4 regions of the Streptomyces sp. NPDC050508 genome follow, and region 1 is predicted to be linked to each of the others. Evidence: riboswitches for the same ligand, from Rfam matches in the RefSeq annotation. Region 1 holds a riboswitch; each other region holds the start of a gene.

What was found. A riboswitch is a leader RNA that binds a small molecule or an ion and turns the genes downstream of it on or off. The one in region 1 is predicted to bind cyclic di-AMP.
Region 2: linked by a shared signal. The riboswitch ahead of AB0I69_RS46780 (M23 family metallopeptidase) and the one ahead of AB0I69_RS23060 (NlpC/P60 family protein) in region 1 are both predicted to bind cyclic di-AMP.
Region 3: linked by a shared signal. The riboswitch ahead of AB0I69_RS34020 (transglycosylase SLT domain-containing protein) and the one ahead of AB0I69_RS23060 (NlpC/P60 family protein) in region 1 are both predicted to bind cyclic di-AMP.
Region 4: linked by a shared signal. The riboswitch ahead of AB0I69_RS35520 (transglycosylase family protein) and the one ahead of AB0I69_RS23060 (NlpC/P60 family protein) in region 1 are both predicted to bind cyclic di-AMP.

What each region holds. Positions count from the first base shown of each region.
Region 1 covers NZ_JBFAJJ010000008.1:470-8,353, reverse strand. The annotation lists gene AB0I69_RS23075 (GtrA family protein) at 1-650, opposite strand, end outside; gene AB0I69_RS23070 (endonuclease/exonuclease/phosphatase family protein) at 903-1,763, shown strand; gene AB0I69_RS23065 (hypothetical protein) at 1,765-2,229, opposite strand; gene AB0I69_RS23060 (NlpC/P60 family protein) at 2,436-4,067, opposite strand; cyclic di-AMP (ydaO/yuaA leader) riboswitch at 4,076-4,249, opposite strand; gene AB0I69_RS23055 (DUF1996 domain-containing protein) at 4,584-6,620, shown strand; gene AB0I69_RS23050 (glyceraldehyde-3-phosphate dehydrogenase) at 6,703-7,884, opposite strand, start outside.
Region 2 covers NZ_JBFAJJ010000033.1:38,112-45,995, reverse strand. The annotation lists gene AB0I69_RS46795 (GNAT family N-acetyltransferase) at 1-88, opposite strand, end outside; gene AB0I69_RS46790 (HPr family phosphocarrier protein) at 277-558, shown strand; gene AB0I69_RS46785 (GntR family transcriptional regulator) at 780-1,484, opposite strand; gene AB0I69_RS46780 (M23 family metallopeptidase) at 1,672-2,427, opposite strand; cyclic di-AMP (ydaO/yuaA leader) riboswitch at 2,441-2,604, opposite strand; gene AB0I69_RS46775 (pitrilysin family protein) at 2,806-4,194, opposite strand; gene AB0I69_RS46770 (pitrilysin family protein) at 4,191-5,546, opposite strand; gene AB0I69_RS46765 (DNA topoisomerase IV subunit A) at 5,873-7,884, shown strand, end outside.
Region 3 covers NZ_JBFAJJ010000014.1:102,958-110,841, reverse strand. The annotation lists gene AB0I69_RS34045 (extracellular solute-binding protein) at 1-45, shown strand, start outside; gene AB0I69_RS34040 (sugar ABC transporter permease) at 42-1,028, shown strand; gene AB0I69_RS34035 (carbohydrate ABC transporter permease) at 1,025-1,906, shown strand; gene AB0I69_RS34030 (LacI family DNA-binding transcriptional regulator) at 1,980-3,008, shown strand; gene AB0I69_RS34025 (HAD family hydrolase) at 3,115-3,921, shown strand; gene AB0I69_RS34020 (transglycosylase SLT domain-containing protein) at 4,031-4,510, opposite strand; cyclic di-AMP (ydaO/yuaA leader) riboswitch at 4,514-4,719, opposite strand; gene AB0I69_RS34015 (CocE/NonD family hydrolase) at 4,951-6,945, opposite strand; gene AB0I69_RS34010 (peptide MFS transporter) at 6,962-7,884, opposite strand, start outside.
Region 4 covers NZ_JBFAJJ010000015.1:141,296-146,936, forward strand. The annotation lists gene AB0I69_RS35500 (Ppx/GppA phosphatase family protein) at 1-673, opposite strand, end outside; partial or broken gene AB0I69_RS35505 (DUF501 domain-containing protein) at 824-1,273, opposite strand; gene AB0I69_RS35510 (septum formation initiator family protein) at 1,315-1,791, opposite strand; gene eno (phosphopyruvate hydratase) at 1,891-3,177, opposite strand; gene AB0I69_RS35520 (transglycosylase family protein) at 3,498-4,184, opposite strand; cyclic di-AMP (ydaO/yuaA leader) riboswitch at 4,194-4,375, opposite strand; gene AB0I69_RS35525 (transglycosylase family protein) at 4,569-5,516, opposite strand.

The DNA of each region.
Region 1 (7,884 bases):
GCGACGGCCGGAGCCGCCGACCTCACCGATACGAGGGAGGGATGCCCGGGTTTCCACGACTCGCTCGCCGCAGTGGCCGCCCTCGCCGGGAGCGGGAAGCCGCCGTGCCGGTTGAGCGCCCGGGCGGGCCGCGGGGCTGTCGTGCGCACGGGAACCGGAATCAGCACCGGCACCGGCACCGGCGAGGACACCGTCTCGATCGTGTCCTTCGTGCGGTCGCGACCGGTGGCGAAGACGTACAGGCGCAGGAGCAGGAAGCGGGCGAGGCCGGCGAGACCGGAGGCGCCGAGGTAGACGATCTGCTCGGTGAGCATCCCGGGCGACGACTGCACCAGGTGCAGGACGAACATCGCGGCGCAGGTCACCGCGTAGGCCGCCGCGGCCGAGCCCGCCGACTGCCAGTGCCCGCGCCATCCGGCGGGCCGGCCCGACCCGAAGGTGAAGCGGGCGTGCAGCTCCGTGCACAGGAGGGTGGAGGCGACGGTGATCAGCGCGTTCGCCACCGCCCAGGGCAGCTGCTCGGCCAGCAGTGCCACGGCGCCGCTGGAGAGGAGTCCGACACCTCCGCCCAGTGCCACGAACCGGGCGAAGGAGGCCAGCGGGCCCGGGGCCGCCGGGGTACGGGGCGCGTCGTCCATGGCGGTCTCCATCCGCTCCGTACGCTGCGCCTCCTGATACGGCCGCGTAAGTTTGCTTGACTTACTCAACTATAGCGGTTTGCTTGAGTTACGCAAGTAGAGTTTCCGGGGTGGTGTTCCTGAGCCGCACCCCGGAAACCTCGGCCCATGCGAAGATCGCTACCCCTGCCCGCCGACACGCAGGGGGACGACAGGATGACGACGGCCCGGCCGATACGCGAACCCATGGCCCTGCCGACCGGCATGGGCTGACCGGAGGTGATCATGGGTGACTTACGGGTGAGGTGCGCGACGTTCAACGTGCTGCACGGGCAGTTGGTCCGGCCGGACGGCCGCCCGGCGCCCGCACACCCCGACGATCCCTCGGCACCGCTCGCCGAAGCCGTCGCGGGCCTGGACGCCGATGTGATGGCCCTCCAAGAGGTCGACCGCTTCCAGGAACGGTCCGGTGGCGTCGATCAGGCCGCGGTCGCCGCCGACGCGCTGGGCGCACGCGACTGGCGTTACGCGACGGCGCTGCACAGCCGTTTCGTGCCGGGCCGGTGCTGGGTCCTCGACCCGGCCGAGCCCGAGATGCGCGTCCACGGCCCCCAGGCTCAGGAGCCCGAAGTCCCTTCGCAGGGCGTCGCGTTGCTGTCCAGACTCCCGGTCCACGAGTGGCGGGCCCTACGGCTCCCCGCGGGGCCCTTGGCCGTGCCGCTGCGGGTCGCCGGGCGGGCCGCTCCGACGCTGGCCCGCGACCAGCCCCGGGCCGCGCTGGCCGCCGTGCTGGAAGGACCGCACGGCCCGTTCACCGCGGTGGCCGTCCACCTCTCGTTCGTACCGGGCTGGAACGTCGGCCAACTGCTCACCGTCCGCCGCTGGATCGCCGGCCTTCCCCAACCCCAGCTGCTGCTGGGCGACTTCAACCTGATCGGCGCGCTGCCCCGGGTCGCCCTCAACGCGACCGCGCGGCGCGGCTGGCGGGGTCCCGCCCGGCAGGCGACCTTCCCCTCGCACCGCCCGCGCGTCCAGTTCGACCACATCCTGGCGAGAGGGCTGGGTGCGGACGCCATAGGGGCAGCGCATACGCCGAGCACGGCGATCTCGGACCACCGGCCGCTGGTGGTGGAGCTGTCCCTCTGAGTCAGTTCCACAGGGGATAGGTCACGACGTGCGCGAACTGGTCCGGCCTCCCGGCGGTGTACGTCAGGCTGATCCGACCGTACTGCCGCACTCCCGGATGCCGCTTCCACTGCTGCGGGTCGTCGAGCCGGACGACGACCGGGTACGAGTGGAACTTGCCTGCCGCACAGTAGGGCTTGCAGTCGTTCACCACGTTGAAGCCCGTGGCCGTCGCGGAGTTGTCGTTCCAGTACGACCAATGCAGCGATGTCAGACGGCTGTTGCCGTCGCCGCAGGCGAGCATGAAGTCGGTCGGACGCACCTCGGGATGCCAGAGGCAGTCGACGAGCACGGGGTCTTCGAGTTGCCGGTGGGCGGCCGGTACCGCGCGCACTGTCGCCGGGGCCGCGGACGAGGTGCCCACGGCCGGTGCGAGCAGGGCGGCGGCACAGACCGTGACGACTCCCACCATGGTGTGTTTGTACATGTCCGCTCCCGGCCGCCTGTTCGTACTCGTCGCTCCACACCCGCACAGCGGTGGACCCGCCTGCCGAGGCACGGTCGTCGTCTCTCTTCTCGTTCGACGCTACGACCGTGTCCGGGGTTCCACCACTCCTGTGGACCAACGACACGGGCCGCCGAGAGTGTCGGGGTGTGGGCGACCGGGGCCGGAGATGCCCGGCCCCGAGCGGATCAGGCGGGCCGTACGGCGCCCCGGATGGCGGCGGAACCGGCGTAGAAGATCGACTCCTCGCGGATGGGTGTTCCCGGGCTCGGCGCGTGGATCATCAGGCCGTTGCCGGTGTAGAGGCCGACGTGGTCGATGCTGTCGTAGAAGAAGATCAGGTCCCCGGGGCGGATGTCCGCGAGGGGGACGAGCGCGCCGGCGCCCGACTGTTCCTGGGCGGTGCGCGGGAGCAGGACGCCCGCGGCCTTCCAGGCGGCCTGGGTGAGGCTGGAGCAGTCGTACGCGTCCGGTCCTGCGGCGCCCCACAGGCAGGGCCTGCCGATCTGCGCGCGAGCGAAGGCGAGCGCGGTGCCGGTCTTGCTGTGCGTGGTGGGGTCCTGCACCGCGACGGGTGCCGGGCTCATTGTCGGGGCCGGGGGGAGGTTGATCTCCGGGGCCATCGTCGGAGCTGTGGGCAGTGTGAACTCGGGGGCGGCGGGCGGGGCCGCGGCGAAGGAGACTTCGGCGGCGGGGGCGGTCGGCTGCCACTCCTGTTGCGGCGGGCGCCAGTCCGGTTCCGGTGTCGTGTACCAGGTGGGCTGCTCGGGCACCATCGGAATCTGCCCGGTCGACCAGGCAGGCTGTTCGGTAACCATGGGCATCTGCCCGGTGGACCAACTCGGTTGCTCGGTGACCACGGGCATTTGGCCGGTGGACCAGGCAGGCTGTTCGGTAACCATGGGCATCTGCCCGGTGGACCAACTCGGCTGCTCGGTGACCACGGGCATTTGGCCGGTGGACCAGGCGGGCTGTTCGGTAACCATGGGCATCTGCCCGGTGGACCAAGTCGGTTGCTCGGTCACCATCGGTATCTGGCCGGTGGACCACGTCGGCTCCGGGGCGGGCCAGGAGGTTTCCGGGCTCGACCAGGGGGTGTTCGCCGGGGCGGGTTCGGTGCGCGGAGCGGCGATGTACGGGAGCAGCTCCAGGTCCGCGGTGAGCGGGTCGAACACAGGCGCCGGGGCGGCCGCCACGGCGAATTGCTGCGGCTCCATGGCGGGCGTGCGAGGCACCTCGATGGCGGGCACGGGCGACAGGTCGAGGACGGTGGCCTGCGGCATCTGAGCCATCTGCTGCATCTGGGGTGCTTGCGGCGCGGCAGGCGGTAGTGCGGCGACGGGGCCGGCCGTCAACTCCGCGACAGGAGCGGCGAATTGCGGGGCGACTGGCTCCGGTACGGCAGTCCCCGCGGTCAGCTCGGCCACGGCGCGGCCGGGCTGTGCTTCGAGTGCTCGGCCGCCGCCTTCGGGCTCGGGGCGTCGTTCGGATCGCTCGGGCGGGGCTTCCGCCGAGCGGGCGGGAGTCCTGCGGGGCGGCAGGATCGCCGGTACGGTCGGACCCAGTTGAGCGCGAGCACGGTCGAACAACTGCCGAGTGACGGCGTCTTGAGCGGGGTCGGAAGGACGCGACGCGCTGGGACGGGGCTCGACACGCTGGCGCGGAGCCCCGGACATCTTGCGTGTGGCGTTGTAGTTTCCGGTGGCCGTCTCGGCCCTGTCGTAAAGGGAGTTGATCCGCCGCTGGACTTCGTCACGGCTGGGTCGGTCGTCCACGGTGGGGCCACTGCCTCCGGTGCGCGTACTTCGTTCTGCCGGCATGGCAGACGTGCTCCTTCCGTATCGCGCCTACCGAGTTAGCTGTCGGGTTCGGGCGGTCGATCACGGAAGGATTGCCCTACGACCCTTGCCCGGAGGGGCAGTTGGGCCGATTCACCCCAAGTCGGTTGGGTCCTCGGCTCCGGCTGTCGCGAGCGACACGCCGGACTCGGCGCAAACCGTGCGGCCCGGCGCTGCTCGCCGGAGTAGGTCGTACGGTCTGAGCGTCAACTTAGCCAACGTGTGTGCCTCGTGTGAAGGTTGAAGCGCGATATGTCCGATACGTTTTTGTGACCTTTACCTCTCCCAAACGTGTCACGGGCTCATGAGCCCGCCGGGTCGGGTGATCCATATGAGGTCGCTATGAATTTTTGGGACGGTTGAACACATCGGCATCCGGCTCCGTATTGGGACGGGGGATTTCCATGCCGGGACGATCCGGGCCGACCGATACGTGTAGGAGCAACTTCCTTGGCACGCAACACGCGCAGACGCCCCACGGGCGCACGACGCGCGACGATGGCAGCAGTCGCCCTGATGCTGGGCGGCGGAGGACTGGTGGCGGCGAACGTCTACGCGTCGGCGTCCGAAGGCGGTTGGGGCGGTGACTCGTCCCAACAGGGGTCTCCCGATGCAGCATCGAGTGGCGCGACGATCGACTGCCCGGACATCGGCACCCAGTTGACGACGGTCCCCGACGAGGCGAAGACCGAGGTCGACGCCCAACTCGCGCTTCTGGACCAGCAGATAACCGAGGCCTACCAGAAACTGAAGGACTCGACGGAGTCCATACGCCAGGACGCCTCCTTCGCCGACAACGCGATCATGAATCCGTTGAAGGAGAAGCGGGCCGCGACCATCGGACGGATCGACGACGCCATCGCACGCGTCGGGGACCGTCCGGAGGGACTCGACGCGCTCGCCGGCTGCACCCTGATCGCTCCCACGAACGGCGACCAGAACGGCAGCTCCAGCGGCGGCGACCAGAGCGGTAGCGCCGCCCCGACCGGCCAGGGCCAGCAGCAGTCCACCAACGGGCCCGTCGCCTCGGACTACGCGGACATCACCTCCGTACAGCCCAACGTGAACACTCCGCAGGAGCAGGCCGACGCCTCCCGCGGCACGTTCGTCACCGCGTGTGGCGTGAACGAGAACGGCCTGTTCAACTCCGACAACGTGATCGTCGCCCCCGGTGTCACCAACGGCGCCCACCACTTCCACGACTACATCGGCAACCAGTCCAACAACGCCTTCGCCAGCGACGACGATCTGGCGAAGGCCGACACGAGCTGCGAGAACCCGGGCGACAAGTCCACTTACTACTGGCCCGTGTTGCGCCTGCAGAACGGCAAGCAGGAGCGGGACGCGGACAAGCCCGGCGGTGGCACCGAGGGCAACTCCGGTCAGATCGTCACGGCCAAGGCGGCCACGCTGACGTTCGTGGGCAACGCGAAGAGCAAGGTCGTCGCGATGCCGCGCCTCCTGCGCATCATCACCGGCGACGCGAAGGCCTTCGTGAACGGCCCGGCCAATGCCAACGCCTCCTGGAGTTGCACCGGTTTCGAGGACCGGCAGCTCAAGGACAAGTACCCGCTGTGCCCGGCGGGCAGTGATGTGGTGCGCACCTTCAAGTTCCAGAGCTGCTGGGACGGCCGCAACATCGACAGCGCCAACCACCGCACCCACGTGGCCTTCGAGGCCGCCGACGGCTCCTGCCCTGCGGGCTTCGAGGCCATTCCGCAGCTGGTGCAGCGGATCGTCTACGACGTGGAGGCGCCGAGCCTCCAGGACGGCGGCAAGACGACCCCGCTGTTCGCGGTGGACTCCTTCCCCGAGCAGCAGCACAAGCCCGTCACCGACCACGGCGACTTCATCAACGTCTTCGACGAGGGCCTGATGAAGGACATGGTCAACTGCATCAACAACGGCGAGAAGTGCGGCGCCGGCACGAACAACGACCCCGGGGGCTCGGGTTCCGGGTCCGGTTCGGGTGGCGGCTCCGGCACGGGTGGTGGCTCGGGTTCGAGTGGCGGCTCCGGTTCGGGCGGAGGTTCGGGTGAGCCGCAGGAGTCCCCGACGGCCACCGACACTGCTACGGCGTCGCCCACCGCGACCGCGTCCGACGAGCCCGGCGGCAACGAGGGAAGTGGCGGCAACGGCGGCAACGGTGACCAGCCCACCGCGGATCCCGCGACGAGCGCCCCGGACACCGAGACAAACGCCCCCGAGCCCACCGACACCCAGACCACCGACCCCGGTGACTTGACGACCGCCGTCTCGATCCCCAAGGCCGACACGAAGACCGAGGGGTCCAAGTCGACCGAGACGCAGGGGAGTTCGGACAACGGCTCCGGCGGCCAGGTCGGCAGTGCCGCGGCGACACCGCCCGCTTCGTCCTCGGGCGGGGAGAGTTACGCCGCCGTGGGCCCGAACCAACCGCAGGCGCAGGGCGGGTTGGCGGAGACCGGCGCGAATCTGTGGCCCGCGGTGGCCGGAGCGCTGCTGCTCGTCGCCGGATTCGTGGTGCTGTACCGAGGTAAGCGCATGACACGCTGACACAGCGCCCGTCTGTGACAACGGCGGCCCGGCCACCCTCACTTGGGGGTGGCCGGGCCGCCGTACGTTCAGCGCGCCCGGGTCAGACGGCCGGTGCGGGATACGTCGGGTACTCGACCCCGGAGACGTGCTGGACGACCCGGATGACCTGGCAGGAGTAGCCGAACTCGTTGTCGTACCAGAGGTAGAGGATCGCGTTGTCGCCGTCGACCTTGGTGGCGCCCGCGTCGATGATCGAGGCGTGCCGTGAGCCCATGAAGTCGCTCGACACCGCGTCGGGGGCGGTGGTGAAGTCGATCTGGCGTTTGAGCGGGGACGTCAGCGAGACGTCGCGGAGGTAGTCCAGGACCTCGGCGCGGGTGGTTTCGCGGCCCAGTCGCAGGCTGAGGATCGCGATCGAGACGTCCGGCACGGGGACACGGATCGAGCTGCCGGTGATCGGGGCCTTGAGGTCGGGCAGCGCCTTGGCGACGGCGGACGCGGCACCGGTCTCGGTGATCACCATGTTCAGCGGCGCCGAACGGCCACGACGGTCGGCCTTGTGGTAATTGTCCAGCAGGTTCTGGTCGTTGGTGAACGAGTGCACGGTCTCCACATGGCCGCGCAGCACACCGTACTCGTCGGCCATCGCCTTCAGCGGCGGCACGATCGCGTTGGTGGTGCAGGACGCGCAGGACAGGATCTGCTCGTTCGGCTTGATCGTGTCGTGGTTGACGCCGTGCACGATGTTGGGGACGTCGCCCTTGCCGGGCGCGGTCAGGACGACCTTGTCGATGCCGGGCCGCAGATGCTGCGAAAGGCCTTCCCGGTCACGCCACTTGCCCGTGTTGTCGATGAGGATGGCGTCCTTGATGCCGTACGCCGTGTAGTCGACCTCCGACGGGTCGGCCGCGTAGATCACCTTGATCTCGTTGCCGTTGGCGATGATCGTGCCGTTCGCCTCGTCGACGGTGATCGTGCCCTGGAACTGGCCGTGGATCGAGTCGCGGCGCAGCAGGGAAGCGCGCTTGACGAGATCCTCGACGGCCCGCCCCCCTCCCCGGCGTACGACGATGGCGCGCAGCCGCAGACCGTTGCCCGAGCCGGCCTTCTCGATGAGCAGGCGGGCGACCAGGCGGCCGATGCGGCCGAAGCCGTAGAGGACGACGTCGCGGCCCTCGCGGCACTCGATCTTGTTGGCGCCGGTGGCACCGGCGACGGCCTCGGCGGTGAACTCCTCGGCGGAGAGGCCGCGTTCGTCGGTCCGGTGGGTCGCGGCGAGCAT
Region 2 (7,884 bases), on a different contig from region 1:
GCCTGACGCGCGCGGTACCCCCGTCGCGCAGCACCACGTCGGCTTCCCAGTGGGCGGGGTACTCGTGCCGGTCCGACGAGGTCTGCATGGGCCCCAGCGTACGGCTCGCGTCCGACAACGGCGCGAGGCAGTCTGTGGGAGAAAGCAGCAAGGAGAAGTCGGGCCGAGGCCGCGGTCCGACTCCTCGCTCCGGACGGTCCACAGGACTGGTCCGGGCTCGCTTCACGTGTGGGAAACTGGTCTAGACAACCCTGAGACTCTGAAGGGCAGCATCACATGGCTGAGCGCCGCGTCAACGTCGGCTGGGCGGAGGGCCTTCACGCCCGCCCCGCCTCCATCTTCGTCCGGGCCACCACGGCCGCGGGTATCCCCGTGACGATCGCCAAGGCCGACGGCAACCCCGTCAACGCGGCCTCCATGCTCGCGGTCCTGGGCCTGGGCGCCCAGGGCGGCGAGGAGATCGTCCTCGCCTCCGAGGCCGAGGGCGCCGACGCGGCCCTCGACCGGCTGGCGAAGCTGGTCGCCGAAGGTCTTGAGGAACTCCCCGAGACCGTCTGAGGCACGCCCCCTTTGCGCCTAAACCGGCGCCGCTCTCGCGGAGGTGGTTGCGCGCCATCGGGGTTCCTCAATTGATGGTTGCGGCGCTTTCGCCGCAAAAACGATGTACCGCAACCTCGAAGGGCTCGTCCGAATTACCGGGCGAGCCCTTCGCAATTCCACTTACGGGCAGCAGAAATAATCCCCCGCGAATTATCTCCTCTTTGTATACGGTGCCCGTGTTAATGCCGCAGGCCGGACATGTTTACGGGAGGTTGCGAAGTCCTCACACGGTCCGTGCCGTTCGCGCCGTTCGCCCCGCCGGGAAAGCGCAGCCGGTGCGCGGTGCCCGCCCGCTCGGTGTGCAGGGCGGTGATCGCCCGCGCCCGCTCGCTGTCGCCGCGCGCCACCGCGTCCACGATGGCCCCGTGCTCGGCCCAGGACTCCACGGGGTTGGCCGGTGCGTCCACCGCGTACATCCAGGCGATCTTGTGCCGCAGCTGGGTCAGCATCGAGGTCAGCGCGGGGCTCCCGGAGGCCTGTGCCAGCGTCTCGTGGAACCAGCTGCCCAGGGAGCGCAGATCCTCGCTGTTGCCCCGCCTGGCGCGCTCCTGGCCCAGCCTGACGAGGCCGCGCAGCACCTTGAGGTGGGCCTCAGTGCGCCGCTGAGCGGCCCGTGAGGCGCCGAGCGGCTCCAGCAGCATCCGCATCTCCAGCAGGTCGGCGGCCTCCTGCTCGGTCGGTTCCGCGACGCACGCGCCCGCGTGCCTCCGGGTCACCACGAACCCCTCGGCCTCCAGCGTGCGCAGGGCCTCCCGGACGGGGACGCGCGAGACCCCGTACCGGCGCGCGAGGAGTTCCTCCGTGAGCCGGCTGCCGCGCTCGTAGACACCGGCGACGATGTCGTCCCGGATCGCCGTGCATACCGAGTGCGCCGGAATACGCATGTCCGACCTCCGCCTTAATCCCCGTGAAACGTCGACGATTGACGTGTGTTCCGTGACTCTATTGCAATGAGCGGGAATTTCCGATGGCGGGCCGGAATCCATGGATATTTTTTGGACAGGAGGGCTCCGGAAACGCCGAAAGCCCCGGCCGGCGGGCCAGGGCTTCGGGAAGTGCGGCGCCGAGTCGTCAGACGTTCACACCGTGCTTGCGGAGGTAGGCGACGGGGTCGACGTCGGAGCCGTACTCGGCGGTCGTGCGGGCCTCGAAGTGGAGGTGCGGTCCGGTGACGTTGCCGGTCGCCCCGGAGAGGCCGATCTGCTGGCCCGGGGTGACGCTCTGGCCGACGGAGACGCCGATGGACGACAGGTGGCCGTACATGGTGTACATGCCGTCGGCCATCTTGATCACGACCTGGTTGCCGTACGAGCCTCCCCAGCCGGCCTCGACGACGGTGCCGGAGCCCACCGCGTGCACGGAGGTGCCGGTCGAGGCGTGGAAGTCGATGCCCGTGTGGGCACCGGAGGACCACAGGGAACCGCCGGTCTTGTAGCCGGTGGAGACGTACGAGCCGTAGACCGGGGCGACGAAGGCGTTGAGCTTCTCGCGCTCGGCGGCGCGGGCGGCGCGTACCTCGGCCTCGCGCTCCGCCTTGGCCAGTGCGGCGGCCTTGGCGCGGGCCTCCTCCTTGGCGGCCTGCTCGGCCGCGGCCTGCTGCTGGGCGGCGGCCTGGGCGTCGATCTTCTCGGCGACGGAGTCGCCCATGGCGATGACGGGGGTGAGGCCGGTCTGTTCGGCGGCGGATTCCGTGGCGAACGCGGGGGCGCTCGCGAGGGTGCCGACGACGCCGGTGGTGGTGAGGGCCGCGACACTCGCGACACGAACGGTAGTGCGGTGGGTCCGGCTCGGGCGACGGTGCTTCCCGGTGGCGCGGGTGAACGCCATGTAGTGGCTGGTCCTTTCCTTCCTTCTCGCCTACCGGGTTAGCTGACGGGTTCGGAGCAGGAAGGTCTCCTACGGACCCCCTCGCTACGCGCGCGGGCGTCCGATTCACCCCAGGGACTCTTGTGGGTCCCCGGCTCCCCTGGCTCGCGCCGTACGGGGACTCGGCGATGACTGTCCGGTGCCACGAGTGCGGCGCGGTGCCTGACGGACAGCCGGACCGACGCTAAGGGGGGTCACTTTCAATCCCCAAACGGATCACGGTTTTTGTTGGGTATGCCACAGGGCAGACGGGCAACCTCTCCCCCAATTCGGACAATAGGGAGCCCTGGTGACGCTTCAGTCACCAGGGCTCCCCACGCGCGCGTGCAGCTACTCCGTCTACTCCGCCGGAACGACGGTCACTTCACCGATGCCGAGAGCCTCCACAGGCTCCTTGATCTGCTCCGCGTCGCCGACGAGGATCGTCACCAGACGGTCCACCGGGAAGGCGTTCACGACCGCCGCGGTGGCCTCCACGGTGCCGGTCGCGGCGAGTTGCTGGTACAGCGTCGCCTGGTAGTCGTCGGGCAGGTGCTGCTCGACCTGGTCGGCCAGCGTGCTCGCGACGGCCGCGGCGGTCTCGTACTTGAGCGGCGCCACCCCGACGAGGTTCTGTACGGCGATGTCCCGCTCGGTGTCGGTGAGTCCGCCCTCGGCGAGCTTGCGGAGCACCGTCCACAGGTCGTCCAGCGCGGGACCGGTGTTCGGGGTGTCCACGGAGCCGCTGATGGCGAGCATCGACGCGCCCGTGCCGTCGGGTGCCGAGCGCAGCACCTGGCCGAACGCCCGCACACCGTAGGTGTAGCCCTTCTCCTCGCGCAGGACGCGGTCCAGGCGGGAGGTGAGGGTGCCACCGAGGCAGTACGTGCCGAGCACCTGGGCGGGCCACACTCGGTCGTGCCGGTCGGCACCGACGCGGCCGATGAGCAGCTGCGTCTGGACGGCGCCGGGACGGTGCACGATCACGACCCGCCCGGTGTCGTCGGCGGTCACCGGCGGCACGGGACGCGGCTGCGCGGTGGAGCCCGTCCACGAACCCAGGGTGTCGGCCAGAAGCGCGTCCAGGTCGATGCCGGTGAGGTCGCCGACGACCACGACGGTGGCCGTCGCCGGCCGAACGTGCCGTTCGTAGAAGGCGCGTACGGCACCGGAGTCGATCTTCTGGACGGTCTCCTCGGTGCCCTGGCGCGGACGCGACATGCGCGAGGTCGCCGGGAACAGCTCCTTGGAGAGCTCCTTGGCCGCGCGGCGGGACGGGTTGGCCGTCTCGTGCGGGATCTCGTCGAGGCGGTTGCGCACCAGCCGCTCGACCTCGCTGTCCGCGAAGGCGGGCGCCCTGAGGGCGTCCGACAGCAGGCCGAGGCCCTTGGCCAGGCGCGAGGCCGGGACCTCCAGGCTCAGGCGCAGTCCGGGGTGGTCGGCGTGCGCGTCGAGGGTGGCGCCGGAGCGCTCCAGCTCGGCGGCGAACTCCTCGGCGGAGTGCTTGTCGGTGCCCTCGGAGAAGGCCCGCGCGGTGATCGTGGCGACACCGTCCAGGCCGGCCGGTTCGGCCTCCAGGGGCGCGTCCAGGAGCACCTCGACGGCGACGACCTGCTGGCCGGGGCGGTGGCAGCGCAGCACGGTCAGGCCGTTGCCGAGCGTCCCGCGCTCCGGGGCCGGGAAGGCCCACGGCCTGGCCTCGCCGGCCTGGGGCTGTGGGTGGAATTCCATCGTGGCGAGCTCGGTCACTTGGCCGCCTCCTCGTTCTCGTCGCCGGCCTCTGCTTCGTCATCCTCGGCCGCGATGGGCTCGTACACGAGCACCGCGCGGTTGTCGGGGCGCAGGCGGGCCTTGGCGACCTGCTGCACCTCCTCCGCCGTCACGTCCAGGACGCGCTGTACGGCGGTCAGGGCGAGCTGCGGGTCGCCGAACAGGACGGCGTACCGGCACAGTTCGTCGGCGCGGCCCGCGACCGTGCCGAGCCGGTCCAGCCACTCGCGCTCCAACTGGGCCTGGGCGCGCTCCATTTCCTCGGCCGTGGGGCCCTCCTCGGCGAACCGGGCGAGCTCCTCGTCGATGGCGGCCTCGATGACCGGCACCTCGACGTCACCTGACGTCTTGACGTCCAGCCAGCCCAAGGAGGGCGCCCCGGCCAGCCGCAGCAGACCGAAGCCGGCCGCAACAGCCGTACGGTCGCGCCGTACAAGGCGGTTGTAGAGGAGCGAGGACTCGCCGCCGCCGAGGATGGTGAGGGCGAGGTCGGCCGCGTCGGACGCGCGCGTGCCGTCCTCCGGGAGCCGGTAGGCACACATCAGGGCGCGGGCCGGGACCTCCTCGACGACGACCTCACGCAGCTCCCCGCCCATCGAGTCGGGCAGCGAACCGTCACGGGGCGCGGGCTTGCCGTCGTGCGACGCGATGGACCCGAAGTACTTCTCGATCCAGGCGAGTGTCTGCTCGGGGTCGATGTCGCCGACCACGGACAGGACCGCGTTGTTGGGCGCGTAGTAGGTGCGGAAGAACGCACGCGCGTCCTCCAGGGTGGCCGCGTCCAGGTCCGCCATCGAGCCGATGGGCGTGTGGTGGTAGGGGTGGCCCTCCGGGTAGGCGAGGGCGGTCAGCTTCTCGAACGCGGTGCCGTAGGGCACGTTGTCGTAGCGCTGGCGGCGCTCGTTCTTGACGACGTCCCGCTGGTTCTCCATGGACTCTTCGTCCAGGGCGGCCAGAAGCGAGCCCATGCGGTCGGCCTCCAGCCAGAGGGCGAGCTCCAACTGGTGGGTGGGCATGGTCTCGAAGTAGTTGGTGCGCTCGAAGCTGGTGGTGCCGTTGAGCGAACCGCCCGCGCCCTGCACCAGTTCGAAGTGTCCGTTGCCCTTCACCTGTCCGGAGCCCTGGAACATCAGGTGCTCGAAGAGGTGAGCCAGGCCGGTACGCCCCTTGACCTCGTGGCGGGAACCGACGTCGTACCAGAGGCACACCGCCGCGACCGGGGTCAGGTGGTCCTCGGAGAGGACCACGCGCAGACCGTTGGCCAGGCGGTGTTCGGTCGCTGTCAGACCGCCGGATCCTGCCTCGGCGGTGGCCGTGTGACCCATGGGCATGTACGTCCCTTCGATCGCGGATTCTCTGGCTGGAACCGCAGAAATCCTGCTCGTCCCGCCACTGTATGCAAGCGTGCGCACCGTCGGCGAAGTTCCCGGCGGACGTACGCCCAGAGCGAGATCGCGTAGCCTGCGGCAGTCGCAACACGTGGACTCACGCGGCAGCCGTCGGCGACGGAGCCGAGCGGCCGACGCCGGGTCCTGGTCCGCGTTGTCAGTGCCGCGGTCCACAATGGTTCACGTCAGACCCCGTTCACGCTTCAGCAAGAGTGAGCCGAAGGGGAGCGACCCCCAGGCGAGCGACCAGAAAAGAGGAGCCGGCAGCGATGGCCCGCCGCAGCACGAAGACCCCGCCGCCCGACGACTCGTTCGAGGAGCGGATCCTCGACATCGACGTCGTCGACGAGATGCAGGGCTCCTACCTTGAGTACGCGTACTCGGTCATCTACTCCCGAGCCCTGCCGGACGCCCGGGACGGCCTGAAGCCGGTCCACCGACGCATCGTCTACCAGATGGACGAGATGGGCCTGCGCCCCGACCGCGGATACGTCAAGTGTGCGCGAGTCGTGGGTGAAGTAATGGGAAAGCTGCACCCGCACGGGGATGCGTCGATCTACGACGCCCTGGTGCGCATGGCCCAGCCCTTCTCCATGCGCGTGCCGCTGGCCGACGGCCACGGCAACTTCGGCTCGCTGGGCAACGACGACCCGCCGGCCGCCATGCGGTACACCGAGTGCCGGCCGTCCGAGGCTGCCAACCTGATGACCGAGTCGATCGACGAGGACACGGTCGACTTCACCCCGAACTACGACGGCCAGGAGCGGGAGCCGGTGGCCCTGCCCGCCGCCTTCCCGAACCTCCTGGTGAACGGCTCGTCGGGCATCGCCGTCGGCATGGCCACCAACATGCCGCCGCACAACCTGGGCGAAGTCATCGCCGCCGCCCGCCACTTGATCCGCTATCCGAACGCGGACCTGGACACCCTGATGCGGCACGTCCCCGGCCCCGACCTGCCCACGGGCGGCCGGATCGTCGGCCTCACCGGCATCCGGGACGCGTACGAGACCGGCCGCGGCACCTTCAAGATCCGCGCCACGGTCGCCGTGGACAACGTGACGGCGCGCCGCAAGGGCATCGTCGTCACCGAACTGCCCTTCTCCGTGGGCCCGGAGAAGGTGATCGCCAAGATCAAGGACCTGGTCGGCGCGAAGAAGCTGCAGGGCATCGCCGACGTCAAGGACCTCACCGACCGCGCGCACGGCCTGCGCCTGGTCATCGAGATCAAGAACGGCTTCGTGCCCGAAGCGGTCCTGGAGCAGCTCTACAAGCTGACGCCGATGGAGGAGTCCTTCGGCATCAACAACGTGGCGCTGGTCGACGGCCAGCCCCTCACGCTCGGCCTCAAGGAACTCCTGGAGGTCTATCTCGACCACCGCTTCGACGTCGTACGGCGACGCAGTGAGTTCCGCCGCACCAAGCGGCGCGACCGCCTCCACCTGGTGGAGGGCCTGCTCACCGCGCTCATCGACATCGATGAGGTCATCCGGATCATCCGCTCCAGCGACAACTCGGCGCAGGCGAAGCAGAGCCTGATGGAGCGCTTCTCCCTGTCGGACATCCAGACGCAGTACATCCTGGACACGCCGCTGCGCCGGCTCACCCGGTTCGACCGGATCGAGCTGGAGTCGGAGATGGAGCGACTCACCGCGGAGATCGCGGAACTGACCCGCATCCTGGAGTCGGACACCGAGCTGCGCAAGCTGGTCTCGACCGAACTGGCCGCGGTGGCGAAGAAGTTCGGCACCGACCGGCGTACGGTCCTGCTGGAGTCGGCGGGCGCGCCCGCCGCCACCGTGCCGCTCCAGGTGGCCGACGACCCGTGCCGGGTGCTGCTCTCCTCGACGGGCCTGCTGGCCCGTACGGCGAACGGCGAGCCCTTCCCGGAGGACTCCGAGGCCCGGCGCACCAAGCACGACGTGATCGTCTCGGCGGTCCCGGCGACGGCCCGCGGCGAGCTGGGCGCGGTCACGTCGACCGGCCGCCTCCTCCGCATCAACGTCGTGGACCTCCCCCAACTCCCGGAGACGGCAGCCGCGCCGAACCTCTCCGGCGGCGCGCCGGTCTCGGAGTTCGTCTCCCTGGACGAGGGCGAGACGGTCATCTGCCTGACGACCCTCGACGAGTCCTCCCCGGGCCTCGCCATCGGCACGGAGCAGGGCGTCGTCAAGCGCGTGGTCCCCGACTACCCCACGAACAAGGAGGAGTTGGAGGTCATCACGCTCAAGGACGGCGACCGGATCGTCGGCGCGATCGAGTTGCGCACCGGTGAGGAGGACCT
Region 3 (7,884 bases), on a different contig from region 1:
TTCACCGACATGAAGAAGCAGGGCTTCAAGGTGACCGAGGCATGACCAGCACTCCGCTCAAGGGCTCCGACCTGACGGCCGGGCCCTTGGCGGACGGCACCGCCACCTCCGTCCGCCCCCGCCGCCTCCCTCGCCGTGGCCGCAGCGCGCCGTACTGGTTCCTCGTACCGGCCGTGCTCCTGTTCGCCGCCTTCACCGTCGTACCGATCGGGTACGCGGTGTGGCTCAGTCTCCACAAGGTCCAGGTCAAGGGCATCGGCCTCGGCAAGGGCGCCCGCCAGCAGGTCTGGAACGGCATCGGCAACTACACCGCCGTGTTCGAGGACTCCGAGTTCGGCCACAGCGTCCTGCGCGCCTTCGGCTACGGCCTGATCGTCATCCCCACCATGCTCGGTCTGGCGCTGGTCTTCGCCCTGATGCTGGACACCCCGCAGGCGCGCAGCGCCAAGTTCGCGCGGCTGGCGATCTTCCTGCCGTACGCCGTCCCCGGCATCATCGCCGCACTGATGTGGGGCTTCCTCTACCTCCCGACGGTCAGCCCCTTCTACTACCTCCTGCGCGAGTTCAACCTCCCGCAGCCCGACCTGTTCGACGGCGGCAACCTGTACCTGTCCTTCGCGAACATCGCGGTGTGGGGCGGCACCGGCTTCAACATGATCGTCATCTACACCGCCCTGCGCGCGATCCCGCAGGAGATCTACGAGGCCGCGAAGATCGACGGCGCCTCCGACCTGAAGATCGCCCTGCGGATCAAGATCCCGATCGTGCTGCCCTCGCTGGTGCTCACGTTCTTCTTCTCGGTCATCGCCACGCTCCAGGTCTTCACCGAGCCCATGGCGCTCAAGCCGCTGACCAACGGCCTCTCCAGTTCCTGGAGTCCGCTGATGGCCATCTACGACGCCGCCTTCCTCAGGTCGGACATCTACGGCGCCTCCGCCACCGCCGTGGTGCTGGCCCTCGCCACCTTCGCGCTCTCCTTCACGCTGCTGCGCATCTCCGACCGCTACACCCGGGAGGACCGGGCATGACCCCCCTCACCCTCACCGCCGTCGACCCCCGGACGGACCCCGCGAAGCCGAAGCGCACCGCGTGGGTGCCCACCCTGGTGCTGGTCCTCGGCTCGCTGTACTGCCTGATCCCCGTCATCTGGGTGGTCATCGCGGCCAGCAAGGGCCGCGGCGAACTGTTCTCCACGTTCACCTTCGCCCCCGGCACCGGCTTCCTCGACAACTTCAAGGAGCTGAGCTCCTACCGCAACGGCATCTACTGGCAGTGGATGGCCAACTCCCTCTTCTACGCGGGCGGCGGCGCCCTGCTCTCCGCCGCGGTCTCGGCCGCCGCCGGCTACGCACTGGGCCGATTCGCCTTCAAGGGCCGGGAGTTCGTCTTCAAGCTGATGCTGGCCGGCGTCCTCGTCCCGAGCATCGTGCTGACGGTCCCGCAGTACCTGCTGCTCTCGAAGATGGGCCTGGCCGACTCGTACTGGTCGATGCTGCTGCCGTCGATCCTCTCTCCCTACGGCGTCTACCTCGTCCGTATCTACGCGGCGGCCTCCGTGCCCAACGAACTCCTCGAAGCCGCCCGCATGGACGGCGCGAGCGAGTGGCGGATCTTCTCGCGGATCGCGGTACCGATGATGATGCCGGGCCTCATCACGGTGTTCCTGTTCCAGTTCGTCGGCATCTGGAACAACTTCCTGCTGCCGTACGTGATGCTCGCGGACGACAACAAGTTCCCGATCACGCTGGGCCTGTACACCCTGCTCAACCAGGGCGCCTCCCAACCGGCGCTCTACACCCTGGTCATCATGGGCTGTTTCCTCGCGATCCTGCCGCTGATCGCGCTGTTCCTGGTGATCCAGCGCTTCTGGTCACTGGATCTGCTGAGCGGATCGGTCAAGGCCTGAGGTAAGTACTGAGCTGAGTGTCGAGCTGCGCAGCACCTCCCCCCACCGCACCTGAACCGGCAGAACGAGGACCATGACCACCAGTCCGAACGGACGCCGCAAACCACCCACCATCCACGACGTGGCCCGGGAGGCAGGGGTCTCCCGGGGGACCGTGTCCCGGTTCCTCAACGGCGGCCACTACGTCTCGCCCGCCGCGCGCAACGCGGTGGAGACGGCGATCAGGAAGACGGGCTACGTCGTCAACCGGCACGCCCGCTCCTTGAGCACGGGACGGTCGGACTCGGTGGCGTTCCTCCTCACCGAGCCGCAGGAGAAGTTCTTCGAGGACCCCAACTTCAATGTCCTGCTGCGGGGTTGCACCGAACACCTGGCCCGCCACGACATCCCGCTGCTGCTGATGCTGGCTTCTTCGAAGGACGAACGCCGCCGCCTGACCCGCTACATCACCTCGGGCCACGTGGACGGCGTCCTCCTGGTCTCCAACCACAGCGGTGACCCGGTCGCGGCCGAACTCCGGGACGCCGGCATCCCGTTGGTGGCCTGCGGCAAGCCGCTCGGCACCGCCTCCAAGTACAGCTACGTCGCCGCCGCCGACCGCGACGGCGCCCAGGAGATGGTCCGCCACCTCATCGCGGGCGGCCGGCGCCGCATCGGCATGGTCACCGGCCCGCTCGACGCCCCCGGCGGCCCCGACCGCCTGGCCGGCTACCGAGACGTCCTCACGGAGGCAGGCCTCCCGCACGATCCCACCCTTGTAGTGGAGGGCGACTACCGCCGCACGGGCGGCGAGGAGGCAGCCCGCAGACTCCTGTCCCAGGCCCCCGACATAGACGCGGTGTTCGTAGCCTCCGACCTGATGGCCTTGGGAGTCGTCAACACCCTGCAACAGTCCGGCCGTTCGGTCCCGAATGACATCGCTGTCGGCGGCTTCGACGACTCGGCGGCGGCCACCTCCATCACCCCGGCCCTCACGACCATGCGCCAGCCCTACGACCGGATCAGCGCCGAAATGGTGCGGATGCTCCTCGCCCAGATCGCCGGCGAGGACACGGCGGGCGTCATCCTGCCCACCGAACTGGTGATCCGGGAGTCGGCATAACCGCCGTAACTGTCAAACCAACCGGAACACGGGTCAACGTATGTGAAGGCAGCAGCCGTCCGGTTCGTGTCGAGTCGGTGGGGCGTTCCATCCGTATTCTCTGATCATGGCCGCACCCCTCGCATATGCACTGATCGCCACCGACCTGGACGGGACGCTGCTGCGCGGCGACGACACGCTCTCCGACCGGTCCCTCACAGCGCTCGCGCGGGTGGCGGCGGCCGGTGCCCAACACCTCGTCGTCACCGGCCGGCCGGCCCCGAGGGTGCGGCCCCTCCTCGACGACCTCGGCTCCAAGGGGCTCGCGGTGTGCGGACAGGGCGCGCAGTTGTACGACGCCGGCGCGGACCGTCTGCTCTGGTCGGTCACCCTGGACCGGGAGCTGGCGGAGACCGCGCTCGGCAAGATCGAGGCGGAGGTGGGCCAGGTGTACGCGGCCGTAGACCAGGACGGCGTGGACGGTCTCACCCTCATCGAGCCCGGCTACTTGATGCCACACCCCACTCTCCCCGCAGTACGGGTGGGCAGGCGCGACGACCTGTGGACCGAGCCGATCAGCAAGGTGCTGCTCCGTCACCCCGCCCTGGAGGACGACGAGTTGGCGTCCACGGCGCGCTCGGTGGTCGGTTCACTGGCCTCGGTCACCATGTCGGGCCCCGGCACCGTCGAACTCCAGCCACTCGGCATCACCAAGGCGACGGGCCTGGCCCTGGCCGCCCGCCACTTGGGCCTGACCCCGTCCGACACCATCGCCTTCGGCGACATGCCGAACGACATCCCGATGTTCGACTGGGCAGCCCACGGCGTGGCAATGGCCAACGCCCACCCCGAACTGAAGGCGGTGGCGGACGAGGTGACGTCATCGAACGAGGACGACGGCATCGCGCTGGTCCTGGAAAGACTCTTCAGCTGAGCTGTGAATGGCCCCGAAGGGGCTCATTCAGGGGCGCGGGGAACTGCGCGACCAGCCACGACGGCGGTGTCACTCAAAACACAACCAGTCGTGGCTGATCCAACAGTTTCTAGTAAGCGCCGTACACGTTGTCGATGGAGCCATACACGGCCGCCGCGTAGTTACAGGCAGCCGTGATGTTCGCAACCGGGTCATACGGATCGAACGAAGTCCCGGCCACGTGATACGCGTTGAACGTCGGGTCGATCACCTGGAGCAACCCCTTCGACGGCGTACCGGCCGCCGCGTTGGAGTCCCAGTTGTTGATCGCGTACTGGTTCCCGGAAGACTCACGGATCACGTTCCGGTAGATCCCGTTGTACGTGCCCGGAATCCCCTTCTGCGCCATGATCGCGAGCGACTCCCGGATCCACCCGTCAAGGGTGTTGGGGTACCCGGCAAGCGTGGTCGAGCCGGTGCTGGTCGAAGTGGTGGCCGCGGACGCGGTGGTCGCACCCACGACAGGCAGCGCGAGGATCGCGGCACCGGTACCGGCGACGACGACACGGCGGACGAGGCGGGCGCGGCGGGACTGAGCGGATGCAGGCATGACGAGGTTCCTCTCCGTCGCCTGCGAGGTGAGCTGTCGGGTTCGGGCTGGGAGGTGCCCGGCCGCGCCCTTGCGGACGTGACTTAACCCCAAGCCGTTCCGGTCGCGCTGACCGGCCCGGCGACTTACCTGGTTCCCCCGCTCCTGCCGTGCGAGATGTGTTCGTGACTGGGATGCCGGGCGGCGGCAGGATTCGGCGTTCCGCTCGACAGGCCGGGAACGTATGCGAGAGCACATGTCCGGAACAAGTGGCGGAATCACACCTAACCCCTATTGACCTTGGTGTGAGGCGTATGGGGCACTTGATCCTTTGCGCGAGCCAAGGGTCAACTGTCAAATGCCGTAAGGGAAAACGCGGGCAGACCGGGACACAGGTCACGCACAGAAAAGCGTGACCCAACTCACGGGAGGATTAAGAACGGCAAATCGGGCATTCAACCTCAACTGGCAGTTCTCGGAATCCTTTTCTCCCACGTCCGGTGAAAGATCACCTCTTCGCCCTCAGTGCAGATGACCTCATTGGAGGTAATAAAGTCCGTTTCGTCGCAAGTGATCTCGGACCGCGTCCGCACGGTCGTGTCCCACGCAAGCTCCGGCCGGTGCAGCCGGATCGACCAGTCGGACCGCGTACGGGCCGACAACGGATCCGACTCGTCGATCGTGTACGTCTCCAACGCGTCCTCGGTGAATTCGAGCCCGTCCGGGTACACGCGCGTCCCGCCGTACCGGGGGTCCACCTCCAGCCGCCACTCGCCCTTCGCGACGTCCCGCACGACCAGCCGCTCGGGGCGCGGTTCGTCCAGGGTGGCGGGGTAGTTCACCCCGAGCGGCTCGGCCTCCTCCGGCTCCCCGAACCGGATGTCATCCGCCAACTCCCGCTCCCGCACCGGGAGTTCGAGCGCGCTCCCCTCCGGGTCCAGCGTGAACCCCGCCGAGGACTCCGGCTGCGGCCAGATCCACGGCCAGTACGCCGACGACACCGCGAGCCGGATGCGATGCCCGGGCGGGAACGCGTGCCCGATGCCGTTCAGCTCGAAGGTCACGTCTTCCGTGGCACCCGGCGTCCACGGCACCACCCGGTCCCGCCCGTGCCGCGCCGACAGGTTCAGCACACCCCGGGTGACGAGGGTCGACGCACCGTCGGGGGCGACATCGCACAGCCGGGCGATCACCTGCCCGCGCGGCACCTCGCAGGTCAGCCGCAGCCGTACCCTCGGCCGCCCCAGCACCCACGTCTCGGCCGGCACCTCGAACTCGAAGCAGGCCGACCGCGCGTCCTCGTCCCGCTGGTCCGGCGGCAGATCGGCGTCGTTCCCGAACGGGAAGAAACGGCCCGCGTCCACACCGGTGTGCATGGGGGAGCGGACGATCACGGGCGCACCCCGGAGGCCGTACGTCGTCGTCTTCACGTGCGGCGAGGGCCAGGACGGCTCGCCGACCCAACGGCCCGGCAGGGTGTCGTAGACCGTGGCCGGAGGGTGCGAGTCGCTGACGTAGGCGCGTAGGAGGGGGTCCGCCATCACTCCCGTGTCGATGCCCTTGAGGTGTTGGTCCCACCAGCGGAGGGTCTCCTGGAGGAAGCCGATCGCGGGGCCCGGCGGCAGGCCACGGTCCGGGTACTGGTGCGACCACGGGCCGATCAGGCCGCGTACGCGGTCCGGTGGGAGGTGTTCGACGAGCCGTAGGACCGTGTCGCGGTACGGGTCGTGCCAGCCGCCCACCGCGAGGACGGCCGCGTCGATCGCGCCGTAGTCCTCGCAGACGCTGCCGTGCTTCCAGTAGTCGTCGCGGATCTGGTGGGCGAGCCAGGTGTGGATGAACGGGTCGATCTGTTCGAGGCGCTTGAGCCACATGTCGCGCCAGACCAGGCCCGCGTACTCGGGGTCCGGCGGGCGGGCGACGAAGGCGAGCATGGTGGCCGCCCAGGCGTGCAGGTCGACGGCGAGGGCGGAACCTCCCATGTAGTGCACGTCGTTGTCGTAGCGGTCGTCCGTGGAGCAGACGGTGACGATCGCCTTGAGCGGCTCGGGCGCGAGGGCCGCGATCTGGAGGGAGTTGAAGCCGCCCCAGGAGATGCCGAACATGCCGACCTTGCCGGTGCACCAGGGCTGCGCGGCAAGCCAGTTGACGACGTCGACGCCGTCGGCGAGTTCCTGCGCGTCGTACTCGTCGCCGGGTGTGCCCTCGCTGTTGCCGTGTCCGCGGACGTCGACCCGGACGGAGGCGTAGCCGTGGCCCGCGTACCAGGGGTGGCGCTGGGCGTCCCGGGGCGCGGTCCAGTCGGTCAGGCGGTACGGGAGGTATTCGAGGAGCGCTGGGACGGGTTCGTCCGTCAGCGGGCGCCACACGCGCGCGTAGAGGCGTGTTCCGTCGGACAGCGGGATACGGAGGTCCTCGTGGGTCGTCTCGTGGGGGAAGGACGTACGGATGCGCATGAGGGGACCCCTGGGTTCAGTGGACCGGATGCATGGTGCGGCGCAGCCACGGCGCGGCGGCCATCACCGCGAGGCCCGCGGCCACCGCGATGGCGCCGTTGACGCCGAAGTAGGCCGGCTTGGAGACGTCGTCGTAGAGCTTCACCGTCTGGGCCTGGATGCCGTTCGCGAGCGCGAGGGACAGGAACCAGAGGGACATGGTCTGGCTGGAGAAGGCGGCCGGGGCGAGCTTGGTGGTGGCCGACATGCCGGAGGTCTCCAGGAGGATGTCGCCGAGGCCGAGCAGGAAGTACGAGCCGACGATCCACCAGGCCGACATCCGGTAGGCGTCGCCGCTGTGCCCGCTGGTCGGCAGGACCATCAGCAGGAAGGAGAGTCCGCCCAGTACGACGCCGATCGCGATCTTGTTGGAGGCGTGCGGCTGGCTGCGGCCCATGCGGACCCAGAGCGCGGCGACCACGGGCGCGAGACCCACCTCGAAGGCGCCGAGCGCGGACGCGTACCAGCTGGCGGGGAAGTCGAAGCCCAGGATGGTCGTCTCGGCGTTCGACGCGGCCAGCAGCATCATCGTCGAATAGGCCTGGAAGAGAATGAAGTTGAAGACCGTGGAGGCCAGGAAGAGCACGATGTACGGGCGCAGCCGGCCGCGTTCGTCGGCGGTCACCCGGGGGCTCATGAACATCACCGCGAAGTACACGACCGGGGCGATCACGGAGATGACGGTGAGCAGGTCGACGAAGCGGCCCATCGTCAGCCAGCCGGCGACGGCCAGCGCGGTCGCGAGCACGGCGGCGACCAGGATGCCTACGACGATCAGGCGCACCGCGCGACGCAGCGCGTCCGGTGCGAGTGCGAACTCCGCGGTGGTCCTGCGCCCGGCCAGGTGACGGCGCCCGGCGACGTACTGGATGAGCCCGAACGTCATGCCGATCGCGGCGG
Region 4 (5,641 bases), on a different contig from region 1:
CCGAGCCGGCCAGGCCGACCAGGGTGCGGGCCTCGCGCAGCGGGACCGTCTTCTCGGCGAGGTCGAGGGCAGCCTCGATGTCGGCGCGCATCGCGGTGATCTGGTCCGGGGTCGGCGGGTCGGTGACCTTGCCGTCGCGGACCAGGTGACGCTCGGTCATGCGGACGCAGCCGATGTCCACGGAGCGGGCGGCGCGGACCTGGTCGTCGCCGACGACGAACTCCGTGGAGCCGCCGCCGATGTCCACTACCAGGTAGGGCTTGGCCAGGTCGTCTCGGCCCGTCAGTTCCTTGGTCGCGCCGGTGAAGGAGAGTTCCGCCTCCTCGTCGCCGGTGATCACCTCGGGCTCGACACCCAGGATGTCCACGACGCCACGGACGAAGTCGTCGCGGTTCGAGGCGTCACGGGAGGCCGAGGTGGCCACGAAACGGACCTTGTCGGCGCCCTTCTCCCGGATCACCTCCGCGTACTCACGGCAGGCCGCGAACGTCCGCTCCAGCGCTTCGGGGGCCAGCTCGCCGGTCTTGTCCACGCCCTGGCCGAGCCGCACGATCGTCATCCGCCGGTCCAGCTCCCGCAGTTCACCCGTGGCCGGGTTCACGTCCGCGACGAGCAGCCGGATGGAGTTCGTACCGCAGTCGACCGCCGCGACGCGGCTGAAGCCCTCCTCCAGCAGCGGGACGTAGGAGAAGTACGTGCTGCGGATCGCGGCGGGGTCGGCGTTCTCGGCGGGCAGTTCGTCGGCCGGGTCCGGGGCCGCGAGCGGCTGTACGCACGCGCCCTTCGCCCACCACTCCGGCAGCATCGCGATCGCCTCGTCGCCGAGCGGGTTGACGCCCGGGCCCGCGGCCAGGGAGTGGCCCACCAGGACGTGCAGGCACTTCACGCGGTCCGGCATGCCGCCCGCGCTCGGGAAGCCCTCCAGGACCTCGATGGCGTCGCGGCGTGCGAGGTAGTCCTCGTGGGCGGCGCGGTACGCGGCGGCGAGTTCGGGGTCGGTCCCCAGTCGCTCCGTCATCTCCTTCATGACGCCGTTCGCCTCCAGCGTGCCGATCGCCGAAGCGGCCTTCGGGCACGTCAGGTAGTACGTCGTCGGGAAGGGGGTGCCGTCGGGGAGACGGGGGGCCGTCTCCACCACGTCCGGCTGTCCGCACGGGCAGCGGTGGGCGATCGCGCGCAGGCCGCGCGGCGGACGCCCGAGCTGCTGCTTGAAGGCCTCGACATCGGCGTCGGTGGGCTCGGTGCGCGGAGTGGGCGGCGGGGGCGTTTCCATGCCTGTACGAGAGTCTCTCTGGAGTGTCTGTCAGTTCGGTGTCACTGGTCGGAGGCGTCGGACTTGTCCACGCCGTCCCAGACGTTCGAGTACCACGGGCGGTCGGCCGCCCCCAGTTCCGCGCGCGACTGCTTCGCCGCGTCCGGGTCGATCACGATGTAACCCGTCTCCCCGGGCATCACGTAGTGCAGCCGCTGCCGGATCTGCTGCTCCGCGTACGAGTCGTCCTGCCAGCGTGCCTTGAGGTCGCGCAGCTGCTCGACGCGCTGCCGCGCCTGCTCCTGCTGCCGTTGGAGATCGGAGATCTCGGCGCGCTGGGAGACGTACTGCCTTATCGGGTACGCCAGCGCCACGATCAGCGAGCACAGCACCAGGGCGAGGAGGGCCGCCCGGCCGGTGAGCCGGGAGCGGCGGGCCTGCCGTTTGGTCTGGGAGCGGTAGACACGGGCCGCCGTCTGCTCGCCGAGCAGCTTGAGCCTGGTCGCGGTGGAGAACCGGTCCCGGTCCTTCACGGCCATGTCCCGCCTCCCCTTCACACGCGCGTACGTCCCCGCACACGGTACGGGACCGGGTGCGGGGACGTACGTACGACTGGCTAAGGCTTAGCCCTGTACGGCTCAGCCCTTGAAGCGCGGGAAGGCGCTGCGGCCGGCGTACTCCGCCGCGTCGTCGAGGATCTCCTCGATGCGGAGCAGCTGGTTGTACTTGGCGACGCGGTCCGAGCGGGCCGGGGCGCCGGTCTTGATCTGGCCGCAGTTCACCGCGACGGCGAGGTCGGCGATGGTGGTGTCCTCGGTCTCGCCGGAGCGGTGGGACATCATGCACTTGAAGCCGTTGCGCTGGGCCATCTCGACGGCGTCCAGGGTCTCGGTCAGCGAGCCGATCTGGTTCACCTTGACGAGCAGGGCGTTGGCGGTGCCCTCCTCGATGCCGCGGGCGAGGCGCTCGGGGTTGGTGACGAAGAGGTCGTCGCCGACGATCTGGACCTTGTCGCCGATGCGGTCGGTGATGACCTTCCAGCCGGCCCAGTCGTCCTCGTACAGCGGGTCCTCGATGGAGACGAGCGGGTAGGCCGCCACGAGCTCCTCGTAGTACTCGGTCATCTCGGCGGCCGAGCGGGACTTGCCCTCGAACTCGTACTTGCCGTCCTTGTAGAACTCGGACGCGGCGACGTCGAGCGCGAGCCCGATCTGCTCGCCGGGGACGTAACCGGCCTGCTTGATGGCCTCGATGATGAGGTCGAGGGCGGCGCGGTTGGACTCCAGGTTCGGGGCGAAGCCGCCCTCGTCGCCGAGGCCGGTGGACAGGCCCTTGGTCTTCAGCACCTTCTTGAGGGTGTGGTAGACCTCGGCGCCCCAGCGCAGCGCCTCGGAGAAGGACTCCGCGCCGATCGGGGCGATCATGAACTCCTGGATGTCCACGTTCGAGTCGGCGTGCGAGCCGCCGTTCAGGATGTTCATCATCGGAACGGGCAGCAAGTGCGCGTTCGGACCGCCGAGGTAGCGGAAGAGGGGGAGGTCGCTGGCCTCGGACGCGGCGTGCGCGACGGCAAGGGAGACGCCGAGGATGGCGTTGGCGCCGAGCGAGCCCTTGTTGTCGGTGGCGTCCAGGTCGAACATCGCCTGGTCGATCAGGCGCTGCTCGGTGGCGTCGTAGCCGACGAGCTCCGGGCCGATCTGCTCGATGACGGCGAGGACGGCCTTCTCGACACCCTTGCCGCCGTAGCGGTTGGGGTCACCGTCACGCAGCTCGATGGCCTCGAAGGCACCCGTGGAGGCGCCGGACGGAACGGCGGCACGACCCGTGCTGCCGTCGTCGAGGCCGACCTCGACCTCGACCGTGGGGTTGCCTCGGGAGTCCAGGATTTCCCGGGCTACGACGACGTCGATGGACGGCACGAGCATCTCCTTCTTGGGATCTGACGCGGCTACGGCAACACCGCAGCGGCTCTGCGAGACGAGCCTAACCGGCTCCGGGCGATTGGCCATCCGGTCGGCCGTCTGTTGGACAGAACCGAGAGTAAATTGTTTCCGAACGGAACAAAGAGTCCCGTGGAAGAACACGGGGACACAAAAAGCCCCGCCCCGGTGCGTACGGGGGAACACGCACCGGAGCGGGGAGCCCGTGGGGGACGGGGGTGACCCTCACGAGGTCTCCATGATGGACACCACGGATGTGAGGGCGCTGTGGTTCAGCTGAGAGACCTGTATGTCACTTCAGGCTGTCACTTCAGGTGAAGCTGCTGGCCCGGGAAGATGACGTCGGCGTCGTCGATGATGTCCTTGTTCAGCTTGAACAGCTGCTGCCAGCCGCCCTTCACCTTGTGCTTCTCGGCGATGGAGCTGAGGCTGTCGCCCTTGACGACCTTGTACTCGCCGTCACCCTTCTTGACCTTCTTGCCGGTCGGGGTGGTGACGGTCTTCTTGGCGGCCGGGCGCTCGGCGGAGCGGGAGGCGGTGGTGTCGGTCGTGGAGCGCTCGGTGGTGCTCTTGGAGGAGCTGGAGCTGCTCGACGAGCTGGAGCTGCCGCCGGAGTAGGTGGCGCTGGAGAGGCCGGTGCCACAGGTGGGCCAGGCACCCTTGCCCTGGGCTGCGAGAACCTTCTCGGCTACGGCGATCTGCTGGGACTTGGAGGCCTGGTTCGCGGTGGAGGCGTAGGCGGTGCCGCCGTACGCGGCCCACGTCGAGGCGGAGAACTGCAGGCCGCCGTAGTAGCCGTTACCGGTGTTGATGGACCAGTTGCCGCCGGACTCGCAGCTGGCGACCGTGTCCCACTCCGAGGCCGTGGCGGCGGAGGCGCTGCCGGTGGCCATCAGCGGGGCGGCTATCGCGACACCGGTGACACCGGCGAGCGTGGCGACGCGGGTGGCCTTGGACGGACGGCGGTGCTTGCCCTTGCTGGAAAACAGCATGGAAAATCCCAATCCCCTCACCGACGCCTGCGAGGTGAGCTGTCGGGTTCGGGCCGTGTGAGTTGCCCGGCCGTGCTCGTACGTCTCGTACGAGGCACGACTTCACCCCAAGCCGGTTCCGGTCGTCTCTCAACTCCCGGGCCCGGCGCTTACCTTGGGTCCCCCGCTCCTGCCTACGGCGCTTGACGCGACGACTGTTCCCGGAGGCCGCTGGCAGGACTCGGCGTGTGCGGCAGCCGGGGCTCGTGGTGACGAGCGGCCTTGACCGTAGACACGGAATCGGCGGAATTTCAAAGACGATCAGGGCTTCTGAGACTCATCCCACACTTTGATCAAACCGGACATTCGACTCGAAGCGTGACGTGAACTCCCGCTGTTCGCTTGCTACTTTTCGTCCGCTTCCGTACCGACGTCCAAGGTCTGACCGGCGGCGATCTGGGTCGGATCAGCGCCTATCACCTTTTTGTTCTCGGCGTAGAGCGCACGCCATCCGCCGTCGAAGCCAAGGGAGTCGGCGATGGACGCGAGGGAGTCGCCGGCGCGGACGGTGTACGTCTGCGGCGACACGCTCTCCTCGGCACTGGCACCGCGATGCTTCCCGGCACTCTGCTCACTCACGCCACCATCGAGCGCGCCGGTGTCGACGAGGCTCCACTTGCCCACCGCCTGCTCCGAGTTGTCCGATTCATCGAGTTTCGGGGATGCGGTCGCCGAGTCGTCGGCCGCGAAAGGAATGGTGGACTTGTCGGACTTGGTGGAGTCTGTGGACTTTTCCGTCGCGGTGGGCGAGGGACTGCTCGACGGGTCGCCGGTGGAGGAGTCGGACGAAGTCGAGTCCGTGGTGCCGGAGTCGGACAATCCAGATGAAGCGGACGAGTCGGAGGAGCCCGAGGAGTCCGTCGCGCCGGCCGACGGCGAGTCGCTCGCGACTCCCGTGTCGACGCCCGTCGAACCCGAGGTCGCGGTGAGGCCGGAGATCAACGCGCAGGTCATCCACGCGGAGGTCCCCTTGGCGTCGAGGATCTTCTCGGCGACGGCTATCTGTTGGGAGCGGCTGGCCAGGTCGGCGCTCGGCGCGTAGTCGAGGCCGCCGTACTTGTCCCATTCGTCCTGGGACATCTGTAGTCCGCCGTAGTAGCCGTTGCCGCTGTTCTCACTCCAGGAGCCGCCGGTCTCACACTCGGCCACCTTGTCCCAGGTGGTGCCGTCGGCGGCGTTCGCGGCGGCGGCGCCGAGGAGCGGGATGGCGATGGCGGAGCCGGTCACGCCGGCCGCGACAAGGAGTGCCGGAGCCTGACGGGGGCGACGGTGACGACCGTTCCCGGAGAGCATGCGGAGGCCTTTCGCGTGACGGCGGGGGAACCGCGCGGCGGATGGTTCGGGGCGCCGCGCTGGTACGTGAACGTACCCACAGTCGATCACTTGTCACAAGTTAATGCCACGGAGATCACGTGAAG